One region of the Aeribacillus sp. FSL k6-2211 genome, then DNA from elsewhere that is predicted to be linked to it. Evidence: riboswitches for the same ligand, from Rfam matches in the RefSeq annotation. Region 1 holds a riboswitch; each other region holds the start of a gene.

Region 1 (4,218 bases):
ATAAAACCGCTCCACCGTTGACACTTTGCCGCAAATGAATATCTGACCCTGGGTGATCGTGAAGACTTGGATAGTACACTTTTTTAATGGCAGGGTGCTTTTTCAAAAATTCTGCTAATTGAGAAGCTGTTTTGACGGATTGATCCAGCCGCACATGAAGTGTTTTTAACCCTCTTAATACAAGCCAGCAATCATGCGGGCCGAGAACAGCGCCGAAGGCATTTTGAAGTTTGTAAAGCGCTTCGCCAAGCTTTTCATCTTTCACAACTGCCAGTCCTGCCAAACAGTCGCTATGACCTGCCAAAAATTTTGTTGCACTATGTAAAACAATATCGGCCCCTAAATCGAGAGGCCTTTGCAAAGCCGGAGTCATAAATGTATTATCAACAAATGTTAAACAGCCATTTTCTTTTGCAAGCTGCACAATTGCTCGAATGTCCGTCACTTTTAACAGCGGATTCGAGGGCGTTTCAATGTAAATCACTTTTGTGTTCGGACGTATATTTGCTTTTACGGCATCAAGGTCCGTCATATCGACAAACGTATATTCAATGCCAAAGCGCGATAAAACATCGGCAACGATCCGGTATGTTCCGCCGTACACATCTTCTGTGACCAAAACATGATCACCGGAAGAAAGTAAAAGAAAAGCTGTTGATATAGCGGCCATCCCAGAAGCAAACGCAAAGCCTCTCACTCCGCCTTCCAGTTCGGCAATCGCCTCTTCCAACGCTTTTCGTGTTGGATTTCCTGAACGGCTGTAGTCAAATTCAGGAGATTCATCCAATGTTTGCTGATGAAACGTTGACGCTTGCTGAATCGCCACGCTGACAGCACCGGTTGTCGGGTCAACCTTATGTTTATTATGAATCAATTTTGTTTGAAAGCTCCATTGGTCATGCATTTAGTAAATCCCCTTTCGCAGCTGCTTGCAATGCCTGCTTGAGATCTTCCTTCAAATCCTCCACGCTTTCAATCCCTACAGAAAAACGGAGAAGCCGGTTGCATACACCGTTTTGAATTCGGATTTCTTCCGGAATGTCCGCATGTGTTTGGGTAGCTGGATACGTTATAAAGCTTTCTACCCCTCCAAGGCTTTCCGCAAAACAGATTAATTTCAGATTCTGCAAAAACGGGTTGACCCATTCTTCTTTTTTCACACGGAAGGAAAGCATTCCGCCTCTGCCAGGATATAATACATCATCAATTTCAGGAAGCTCTTTTAAATATGCCGCCAGCTCCCTTGCATTTTCCTGATGTTTGGCCATTCTCAATGATAAAGTTTTCATTCCTCTAAGCAGCAGCCACGAATCAAAAGGAGATAATACCGCACCAATTGCATTTTGATGCATGGCTAATTTTTCGCAAATTTCTTTCCCTTTTGCACAGACCAGGCCGGCAAGGACATCGTTGTGACCGCCTAAATATTTCGTTGCGCTGTGAATCACGATATGCGCTCCTTCTTCAATCGGACGCTGCAAAACAGGCGTGTAGAACGTATTGTCAACGATCAGCAGCAAATTGTGCTTCCGGGCCAATTCCGCCAATGAGGAAATCGATGTTTCCTGCATAAGCGGATTAGTGGGCGTTTCTAGAAAAATCGCTTTAGTATTTTCGTTTATTAATGATTCCGTATATTCGCGAGACGTAAAATCGTCATAGTGGAAGGAAAGACCGTATTTTCGCCACTCTTCTTCAAACAAGCGGTATGTCCCGCCATATAAATCTTTTGAAACGATCAGTTCATCTCCACTTTTAAATAAAGCCATAATCGTCTGAATCGCTGCCATTCCGGAAGAAAATGCAAATCCTTGATCGGCTCCCTCCAATTTGGCTATGCCGTCCTCGACAAGCTCTCTCGTTGGATTTTTTGTCCGAGTGTAATCATAACCTGTTGATTCACCTATTCCTTTATGCCGGTAGGCTGTGGACAAATAAATGGGTGCGCTTACTGTTCCTGTAAGAGCTTCACTTCGATTTCCTAATTGGGCCAAAACTGTTTCAATATTCATCTTTGACTTTCCTCCTTTTTTAGTTAGTAAAAATGTGCTGCTTTCATTGCCTGTAGAGGAGGCTTGAAAAATAAAACGCCCTCTTCATAAGAAGAAGGCGTTTATTGTTTGGCTCCTTCTTATCTTCCAAGCATATCTTACGGCAAAATGCTTGCTGGATTTAGCACCTTGGTACAAAGGTTATCATGCCGCCGTCCTTGTACCGGTTGCTGAGACTTCTTCGGGCCAGTTCCCTCCGCCTCTCTCGATAAGAATTCCGATATGAACTTTTGATAGGTATAACTTTACCTCAGTTTTAAAAAAAATTCAAGACGTTTCCTGCCAACAATTCCGATAATTTTGATTTATTTTCAGTAAAACTAAAGAAAAATAAGAACATTCTTTAAATAACCCGTCGATTCTTGAAATGTTTTTTTGCGAAAGCCAAAAGGGAAATTTTTTTGTATGGATCACCTTTAATCCTCCATCATTTCAATAAAAGCGGTTTTATTTTCCCTGAGGCTTCCTAAATTTTGAATTGATTTTAAAATGCAAATATCCAATTCGGAAGCTGTCGTATTTTTAAGAAAAATTGTGAACGAGGTGATCTTCTTTAGAGGAATTGGAAAATTTTAAGAGAATTTAATAAACAGAGAATGAAACGATTGAATTGGCAAACTAATCGTTTGATAAATTTTTCGCCAACTTCTGTCAAACGAACCCGTATTCCATATAGCAGCTGAACGGAGAACGAAGATGCGATATTTGTTTTGCAGGTGAAGCTGGAAAGCAAAAAAGATGAACATAAACGATGCCGTTGGAAAATTTGCTGAACATTCTTTACTGATGCGCCTTCTCTTTTTTATCAATATTATGGAAAGGAAAGACTGTTTATGATGCTGTATATAATCGACAGCATTCGAACCAATAATTTTCATGACGAGCAAATGATGGGGCAAATCAAAACTATGTAGGAAAACGCTTTCTAAAAACTGGAACATCATCAAAACAATGTGTACGGAATTTATTATGATTATGAAAGCGACTACAGAGGAGATTATTTATTAAGCATTGCAATTGAAGAAAATAATGGGGAAGCTTTTAATTGAAATCCCGAGGAACATGAAAATAAAGTTTTTCAAGTAGATAAAACGGACGAACAAGGCATGTTTAAAACTTGGAGTAAGATTTGGAAGCAAGAAGAAACTGGTTTAATAGAGCGTGCTTGAAAAATACAGCCTAAAGCCCAAATGGAGAAATTGAAATTCATATAGCCATTAAGTAATGGCAAACAATGTTAAAAAATGGGAGCTTAGTCGAGCGAATTAGATAAAAGCTCTCGCAACAGCGGAATCCCAATATACAGGCATAGTCATAAACAACTTTCGGGATAAGCCCTGTTTTAGCAATTGCTTCATCTTGAATGAACATCAACAAAAAATGGAAAAATAAGCCCCCTATCCAGAAGCCGCATAGTTTCAAAAATCTTCTGTATAGGGGGTGATTGCTTAATTCAAAAAGCTTGTATCCACAAGACCTTTAAGATTCGGTTTTTCTTTTAAAAATTTCAAGTCGTAAGAAGAGTTGGAAAAGTCTTGAAGAACTTTTTCATCCACTTCGGTTGTATAGCGGACACGTTCCCAAGCACTGTCAATAATTTCTGGGTCAAGCTCTTGATTTGTTATATCTTTAATTGATTGAATGGCAATATCGCGTGCTTCCTCTTTGTTTTCGTTGATGAAGTCGACAGCTTTTTTGTGAGCTTTGACGATATTTTGAACTAAATCTTTATTTTCTTTAATAAATTTGTTGCTTGTCACTAAAACAGTGTTCGGGAGTGTAGTGCCATAGGCGATGTCTTTCGTATCGACAATCACTTTCGCTCCATCTTTTATTAATAATGAAGCCCAAGGCTCAGGCACAGCGGCTAAATCCACTTTTCCCGATTCAAAGAAAGCTTGATATTGAGCCGGGTTTCCGGTTGTATGCTTTAATGTGCCGCCGATTCTTGATGAAGCAATGTCGTAATCTTGCAAATACGTTTCAAATTGGACATCGTGAGTGCAGCCGACACCAGGAGTAATGAATGTTTTATTATGAATATCATCTAAGCTTTCGATTCCGCTTTTTTTGCTTGCCACGACGACAGTGCCCCCAGATGACGCACCAGCAATAATTTTCACATCTGCACCATTAGAATAGTTATTCATGACAGGAGCTGGACCAA
Region 2 (4,218 bases), 210 kb from region 1:
GGGAATAGTTCTAGGAGCTTCAGCAGGCACCATCTGTTTTGTCGCATTCGGACCATAAATCGAGTAGGAGGGAGCGATTAACTCCCGTCCTCTCACACCACCGTACGTACGGTTCCGTATACGGCGGTTCAATTAAGATAATTGACGCAAGTCTTTATAACTTCCGTGAATAGCTGTTCTCTTTATGCCAGTGGTCACTCCACCCTCCAAGAGATCTCCCACGGGATTCACCGCTTCCTCCCTCAAGTGAGGTACTACGTTTTCTGTGTTCATCATGACTCACTGAATGCCAAGGGCTATTCTCTCTTAATTGTTCGGTCCTTCTTAGTTGTTCTAGACCAACTAATACTATGACCTCTGCTGACTTCTGACGGTTCAGCTATCTATCACTAGATAGGTTACCAAGGTTACTTGGCGTGCCAGCCAGACCTCCCCGGGTAAGAGTGTAATCTTTCCTTCCATCCATCTGCTTCATTTACTCTGTATCACCTTCGGCAGAAAGGGCTTTGTTTTGTCTTGCAAACTCACCCAGTGATACCTAGCCTCATATGAAGTTCGTGTTCCGAGAGACCCAAAGTTTGCCGCTCGCTTCCTTCAGATTCCGCGTCACCACGGACACCCTTGCGTTAAGCTAACTGCTACTTCTGCCTTCGCAGCTCGGGACTTTCACCCTATAGATTACACCCATGCCGGGCGCACAAGCAAAAAGGTGTCTAATGCATGCATCGCATTGGACACCTTTTTTATTTTACAAATATTGATGAGCCTGTTCGCGCAAAGCTTCCGCTTTATCTGTGCGTTCCCATGGCAAATCTAGATCGTTGCGTCCGAAATGACCGTAAGCAGCTGTCTGTTTGTAAATCGGGCGGCGCAAGTCAAGCATTTTTATAATGCCAGCTGGGCGCAAATCAAAGTTATTGCGAATTAATTCAACTAAAACATCTTCGCTTACTTTGCCAGTACCGAACGTATCAACAGAAATAGAGACAGGTTTCGCTACACCAATTGCATAGGCCAGCTGAACCTCGCATTTGTCTGCAAGTCCGGCTGCGACAATATTTTTCGCTACATAACGAGCCGCATAAGCTGCAGATCGGTCTACCTTCGTCGGATCTTTTCCTGAGAAAGCTCCTCCGCCATGGCGCGCATAGCCTCCGTAAGTATCGACAATGATTTTTCGTCCCGTTAATCCTGCATCTCCTTGTGGTCCGCCAATAACGAAACGTCCGGTAGGGTTGATGAAATATTTTGTTTCTTCATCGATCAGTTCTTTTGGAACAACCGGATCAATTACTTTTTCTTTAATATCCTGCTTAATTTGTTCTAAAGTTGCCTCCGGATGGTGTTGAGTCGATATGACAATTGTGTCAATTCTAACCGGCTGTTCATTTTCATCATATTCTACCGTAACTTGCGTCTTTCCGTCCGGACGCAAATAAGGAATTTCTTCGCTTTTTCTAACTTCTGTAAGCCGGCGTGAAAGCTTATGGGCAATGGAAATCGGGAGAGGCATTAATTCCTTCGTTTCATTGCATGCAAAACCGAACATTAACCCTTGATCTCCAGCGCCAATCGCTTCAATTTCTTCATCAGTCATTTGTCCTTCTCGCGCTTCTAAAGCTTTATCCACCCCTGCAGCAATATCGGGTGATTGCTCATCAATTGATGTTAAAACAGCACAAGTTTCAGCATCAAAACCGTATTTAGCTCTCGTATAGCCGATCTCTTTGACCGTTTCTCGCACAATTTTTGGTATATCCACATACGTGCTTGTCGTAATTTCTCCACTGACTAATACAAGTCCGGTTGTGACAGATGTTTCGCAAGCTACACGTGCGTTCGGATCTTTTTCTAAAATGGCATCTAAAATCGCATCTGAAATTTGGTCGCAAATTTTGTCCGGATGCCCTTCCGTTACGGATTCAGATGTAAACAGACGGCGCTTTTTTGTCATTTACTGCATCCTCCTCAAACTTAAAATGATGTTTATGGAGTGCTACACTCCTTGACATTGACACGGAACTCATTCCCTCGCCACTATTGTAAACATATCAAAATTGCGTACGATAAGAAAAACTTGGCTAAACGAGATTTCTCTTATACATAGAAAAAACCTTCCCTGCCAGAGGAAAGGTTGTTATAAACATCATTGCCTTTCACTCTTATCGTTCAAGGATATAACCTTGCATCAGGTTAGCACCATTGCTCGTCTATGAATATGGAATTCTTTCGCATCATGTTGTATGTCCATAGAATACCGGGATTTTGAAAGCCATATTCTACTGTCTTCTTTCAACGAGCCGGTTGCTGGGCTTCATAGGGCCTGTCCCTCCGCCAACTCGGGATAAGAGTATCCGTTCAAATGTATATCATACAGGAGCAAAAAAGTACTTGTCAACAATAAATAAAGCTTCTCTGTAATTTTCCAAATCATCTGATATCCATTATTTCAGTATCAGCTGATCAATCATGATTCGTATGATGCCCAAAAATGAAGGCAAAATATATAGTAAAAACATTATTTTCAGAAATCGATAAATAGGATGGATTATTTTTGCGAATGTGTTATACTATTTCTATAAAACCATTTCAAATATGCAAAAAAAGGATGGTATGTATATGAATATTGTAGATGTATCAAATGAATTAGCTTCGTTGATCAGCGGACCAAATGCATATCATAATTTACCAGTCGCACGGCTTGTAGAAAAAGTTTTAGCTAGGAAAGAAGGTTTTTTAACAAATACAGGTGCAGTTTCGGTTACAACAGGCAAATATACCGGCCGGTCACCAGAAGATAAATTCATCGTTGAAGAAGATTCTGTCAAGCATTTAATTGATTGGGGACCCGTCAACAAGCCAATTTCATCAGAAGTTTTTGAAAAACTGTACTTAAAAGTCATACAATATTTAAAAAATAGAGATGAAATTTATGTTTTTAACGGATTTGCCGGAGCTGACAAAAAATATCGTCTTCCAATTCAAGTGGTCAATGAATTGGCGTGGCAAAATTTATTTGCTCGCCAACTGTTTATCCGTCCGAAAAGCCAAGACGATTTAAAGGAGCATAAAAATCCGTTTACAATTGTTTCCGCTCCTTCCTTTAAAGCAGATCCAGCTGTGGATGGAACGAACTCAGAAGCATTTATCATTATTTCTTTTGAAAAGAGAATAATCCTGATCGGCGGAACTGAATATGCAGGCGAGATGAAAAAGTCTATCTTTTCCGTCATGAACTTCCTGCTTCCAGAAAGAGATATATTTTCAATGCACTGCTCCGCCAATGTCGGTCAAGAAGGCGATGTCGCGCTCTTTTTCGGTTTATCGGGAACAGGCAAAACAACACTTTCCGCCGATCCAAAACGCCGATTAATTGGTGATGATGAACACGGCTGGTCTTCATCTGGTATTTTTAATATTGAAGGCGGCTGTTATGCAAAATGCATCGGCTTGTCTGAAGAAAAAGAACCTCAAATTTATAACGCTATTCGATTCGGTTCCGTTTTGGAAAACGTTGTGGTTGATGAATCGACACGAATTCCTGATTATGACAACTCCTTATTAACAGAAAACACCCGTGCGGCTTATCCAATTGAAGCGATTGACAATATTGCTAAACCGAGCATTGCGGGTCACCCTAACACTATTATTTTTTTAACAGCTGATGCGTTCGGTGTTCTGCCGCCAATAAGCAAATTAACGAAAGAACAGGCTATGTATCATTTCTTAAGCGGTTATACGAGCAAGCTTGCTGGAACGGAAAGGGGTATTACTTCCCCTAAAACAACGTTCTCCACATGCTTTGGCGCACCATTTCTTCCGCTTCCAGCTACAAGATACTCTGAAATGCTCGGAAGAAAAATCGAAGAACACGATGTGAAAGTATTTTTAGTCAATACAGGGTGGACCGGCGGAGAATACGGAGTAGGAAAACGAATTAAACTTGCTTATACAAGAGCCATGGTTCAGGCAGCATTGGAAGGCGAACTCGATGAGGTGGAAACTGTAAAAGACCCTATTTTCGGGCTGGCGATTCCTGCTCATGTTCCAGGAGTGCCTGATGAAGTTTTACAGCCTATTAAAACATGGAGTGATAAAAACGCTTATGAACAAAAAGCGTATGAATTAGCAAAAGCATTCAAAGAGAACTTCAAAAAATTCTCGAACGTTCCGAAGGAAATTGAAGAACTTGGCGGTCCAATCATATAAAAAAATTAC
Region 3 (4,218 bases), 1.9 Mb from region 1:
GCGGTCACAAGAAACTGAAGCGGGGAATCTTGAACTTTTATGGCTAAATTGCCGCTTGTCCCCATAAACCAATCCCTCGCAGCAAGCTCCTCTTTAATCTCCGCAAGCTCATGAACACGAGTTAAAACGACACTCATTTTGCGCCACCTTTTTCTTCTATGAAATTTGTTTTGTTTATTGTCTTCTCTAAAATGTCAATACAGTCGTAAAAGGTTTCGAAAGATTGATAAGGAATAGAAAATTCTTGACATTTTTTTGATAAATAATCACGTGCAATAACTGTATCTGCAATCTTCGCGGCTTCTAAATCTGTGACGGAATCCCCGATGATGATGGAATGAGTGTCAGCATTTGCAATTTGCCGAATAATTGTCGGTTTGCAGCACCCACAATTTTGGTTGGGACACTTTTCATCACACGTATAAGGCCAATGAATGGTGATCGTTTCTCCGCTAAAATCCGCTTTATTGCAAAACAGTGCGGTAATAGAATCAAAAGGCTGCAACAGCGGTTTAATAAAAAAATCGATTCCGCCGCTGACAATGTATAAAGGAATGTTCATGTTTTTCGCATAATGAACAAAGTCGCGAAATCCTTCCCTTATTTCTGCAGTTTCTAAAATATAGTGAATGATGTCACCCTTTAAAGAAGATGGAAGAAGTGCAAACATCTTGCCGACTCCTTCCTGAATACTAATCGACTGGGAAAGGACGCCATCCTTCAATTGCTCCCACTCTTTTGGAGCGAAACGCTTCATGATGCTAACGATGTTATCTTTTTTTGTCACCGTTCCATCAAAATCACAAAATATTACTGGCTTCAATTGGACGGTGCCTCCTTCCATCCCCAGAGCCGAATTGCTTCTTGTAATTCTATGTCTTCAGCTGCTTCATTAAGGGGAACACCCCGGGAAACAGCGTCAACTGCCTGACGGAAAGCTTTTCCTCCACCCTGAGCACCTTGCGGGTGACCGTGAACACCGCCTCCTGCATTAATGACACAATCTTTTCCAAAATCATGAATTAAAATGGGAACAAGACCCGGGTGAATGCCAGCAGATGGAACAGGAAAAACTGGTTTTAAAACTGATTCCTTCACCAATTCTTCTTTCACTTTTAAAACTTTGTCACGCTCCAATGCAACGCTGCCATATGGTGAAGGGAACAACGAAAAATCTGCTCCAGCAATTCTTATCAATTTTCCAAGCAATAAGGAATGAGAGAGCCCATATTTTTCGGATGAAGTAAACGATCCGCTAAACGCCGGATGAGCCATAATTGGGAGGGCGATTTCATCATCTTCCCTTAATGCTTGCAGCACATCGAGTCCATATGTAAAAACATTAAATAGCAAAATATCGGCACCTAATTCTTTTGCTTTTCTTGCCTTATCTTTCAATTCAAATGTTTTTCCCGTCAAATTGACCGCATACAAAGTTCGGTGTCCCTTTTCTTGATACACGTTATCAAGAACTTTTTTGCCTTCCTTTATTCTTGTTTCAAATGATGTGAGCGAATTTTCAAAAAGTATTTCATCATCCTTTACTAAGTCGACGCCCCCGAGAGCCTGCTCCCGCAATTGGGCAAGAAGGTAATCCATATCACGTCCAATTACACCTTTAAAGATGCTCATCACTAACGGTCTGTCGTAAACGCCAAGTTTTTCTCGTAACCCCTGAATTCCAAATCGAGGACCTGGAAAATACCGAAAGATCTCATCGTCAAACTGCAAATCTAGTAATTTTATTTCTCCATCTAGTGATAATTTTCCAAAAGTTGTCGTTAAGATGGCAGGAATGTCTTTAGAAAAGTTTTCTCCCGGAAAGCGAATGTGAAGCTGTGCAATCGTTTTGCCGGAGGATGGATCCTCGCCTGTTTCTTTTATCTCAACCACTTGTCCTTTATGCTTTTTTAACTGCTCTTGCACTAAAAGAGGAAGGTCAGTCCACGAACCTACCGTTAATCCAAGAGCAATGTCTTCTGCTTTTTTTTCTAAATCTTCTCGTTTCGCAATGATTTGGTATACTGCTGTTACGTGACCCATTTTTTCAATCCTCTTCATTCAGATTTTTTTATATAAATAAAACCTCTTCAATAAGAAGAGGTTTTTTGTCAAAACAACTTCTTATCTTTCAACATCTCTGTTGGGAGAATTAGCACCGTGCTCATCATATGAGTCGGTTGCCGGGCTTCATTGGGCTCATCCCTCCACCTGCTCTTGATAAGAGTTTTATTATTAACTTTATAATTCTTATTCGTTTACTTGGATTATGCCACTATCCTTCCCCTCTGTCAACACTTTTTTACATCATATTCGATTCAAATTCGCTTACATTTTTCTGATGGCATGCTACAATTATTTAATGGTGCAGTTTACAATTTGAGGTATTTACCGGAACTTGAGGTTGAGCCAAAACAGGAAAGCCTAAAAAAAGAGGACGAAAAAAGAAGGTACAACATCTTTTTAACGTCTTCCGATCGCATCATGCTAGATTACTAGACTTAGAAAAACTGGTTGAATTACGCAATTATAACGTTACTGGTTATCGTGAGACAATTTGTTTCTTGTACCGTTATTGGTTATGTTGCTTTTTGAATGATCCAGAAGAAGCCTTAAAACAAACGCTAACGTTTAATTTACAGTTTAATGAGCCTTTAAGAAGATCCACCAGAAGCGCTGAAAAGGCCTATTATGCACGGAATAACGAAGAAGCAAACCGAATAGCCAGAGAAAAAGGGTATCCTGGCGCTGGATATAATATCAGCAATAAAAAATTAATTGAATGGTTAGATATAACAGAGGACGAACAACGCCATTTAAGCACGATTATAGATGCGAATGAAAAGCGGAGAAGGAAACAAAAACGCCGGGAAATGGGCGTAAAAAGCCGTGAGGAGTATTTAAAAGAACAGCGCAATAAAACGGATAAGAACTTAGAAAAACTTAGACAAGCAATTGAGTTGAATCCTGATTTCTCGAATTACAAATTAGCTAAATTGCTAGGAATAAGTGAATCGTATGTAAGGAAAGGATGTTATATGTTATTTACTGGAACGGATGATTTAATTAAAAACGAGGATCGATCAATTAAAGAACATGATGTTTTATATTCTAGAATTAAACCTGAAAATTAAACATTTGATAGGAGGAACCTATTTTTATGATTAATTTTTGGAATAAAGTTACTAAATACAAAGAAGCACGTTATGCTGCAGGAATGAATTTTGATCTTGAAGAGATAGAACCCTTTTTAAACCATTTATCAAACTCAATTTTAGATTCAGGCTTGACTCAAGAAGAAATCAACATGATTCTATCTGAAATAGATAAAATGAATGAAGACAATGAGATCAAAGAGTTTGGAACTTTCGATGTTATCTATAAAGGAAAGCCATCAAAAATAAGGGTTCAAGCTGAAATCCACATTGAAGATGGGGATAAAGAGTTAGTGCTATATATGTATAGTACTAAAAAATTGGTAGACGTTATAGAAAAGGAAATGCTAAAGGTGGAAGAGCAAAGGGAATTTTAAAGGTGGAAACAATTAAATTTGTTAATTAAAATCTGGATTTAATTTTAGGCTGTCGAGTTTTTCTTGACAGCCCTCCCTCTTGCCCTCATGGACGTAATGGCGCTGATTCACGAATTCGATCCGTAAGCCGTTGCGCTTCCACCCTTCGTGAACGATCAGGATTTGTCTTCCTTGGCCCGTTTTCTCTTCCCTTGGCGAGAGACAAACAGTCCATCGGCCTCCCACAAACAGCATCCGTCCATATTGCTGGTCAACCGGGCAGTGCAGCGGAGCTTCGGCTTCGAGCACCAACTGGCGGATCGCCTCATGGCTTATCACCGGATACCCGACCATCTGGGCAAGCGTACAAGCCGCTTTGCGATAAGAAGAGCACTCCACAACCAATCCCACCGCCGTTTCTTCTAGACAAGGACTGATTGACTGCGATCCATCAAACGCTAGAAGGGAGTCAAGCAAAAACGTGTAACGGTTTTGTTCTCGGTCTAAATAGTAGTTTCGCTCAAAGGTGACTTCGCCAAACAGGGTTTGAATCGTGGAGCGTCGTTTGTCTTTCAAGTGGTACCGGCGCTTGTCCCGGGTTTCCGCCAATTGTCGGTCGATGTCCTCCAACAAAGCCGTAAACAGCTCGGCGAAGGCGTTTTGCAGGGCCGAAACAAATCAAGTTCGATCTCTTTCCATGTCAACGA

Evidence for each region. A riboswitch is a leader RNA that binds a small molecule or an ion and turns the genes downstream of it on or off. The one in region 1 is predicted to bind S-adenosylmethionine.
Region 2: linked by a shared signal. The riboswitch ahead of metK (methionine adenosyltransferase) and the one ahead of NSU19_RS06085 (methionine biosynthesis PLP-dependent protein) in region 1 are both predicted to bind S-adenosylmethionine.
Region 3: linked by a shared signal. The riboswitch ahead of NSU19_RS16665 (2,3-diketo-5-methylthiopentyl-1-phosphate enolase) and the one ahead of NSU19_RS06085 (methionine biosynthesis PLP-dependent protein) in region 1 are both predicted to bind S-adenosylmethionine.

Annotation. Positions count from the first base shown of each region.
Region 1 is NZ_CP150190.1:1,226,925-1,231,142, reverse strand. Features, by position in the region: gene metC (cystathionine beta-lyase) at 1-904, opposite strand, end outside; gene NSU19_RS06085 (methionine biosynthesis PLP-dependent protein) at 897-2,012, opposite strand; SAM riboswitch class I at 2,129-2,266, opposite strand; gene NSU19_RS06080 (aliphatic sulfonate ABC transporter substrate-binding protein) at 3,500-4,218, opposite strand, start outside.
Region 2 is NZ_CP150190.1:1,014,162-1,018,379, reverse strand. Features, by position in the region: gene NSU19_RS05090 (phosphatase PAP2 family protein) at 1-58, shown strand, start outside; gene metK (methionine adenosyltransferase) at 749-1,954, opposite strand; SAM riboswitch class I at 2,160-2,351, opposite strand; gene pckA (phosphoenolpyruvate carboxykinase (ATP)) at 2,620-4,209, shown strand.
Region 3 is NZ_CP150190.1:3,440,148-3,444,365, forward strand. Features, by position in the region: gene NSU19_RS16655 (methylthioribulose 1-phosphate dehydratase) at 1-137, opposite strand, end outside; gene NSU19_RS16660 (2-hydroxy-3-keto-5-methylthiopentenyl-1-phosphate phosphatase) at 134-844, opposite strand; gene NSU19_RS16665 (2,3-diketo-5-methylthiopentyl-1-phosphate enolase) at 820-2,043, opposite strand; SAM riboswitch class I at 2,122-2,227, opposite strand; gene NSU19_RS16670 (hypothetical protein) at 2,592-3,134, shown strand; gene NSU19_RS16675 (hypothetical protein) at 3,161-3,532, shown strand; gene NSU19_RS16680 (UPF0236 family protein) at 3,554-4,144, opposite strand.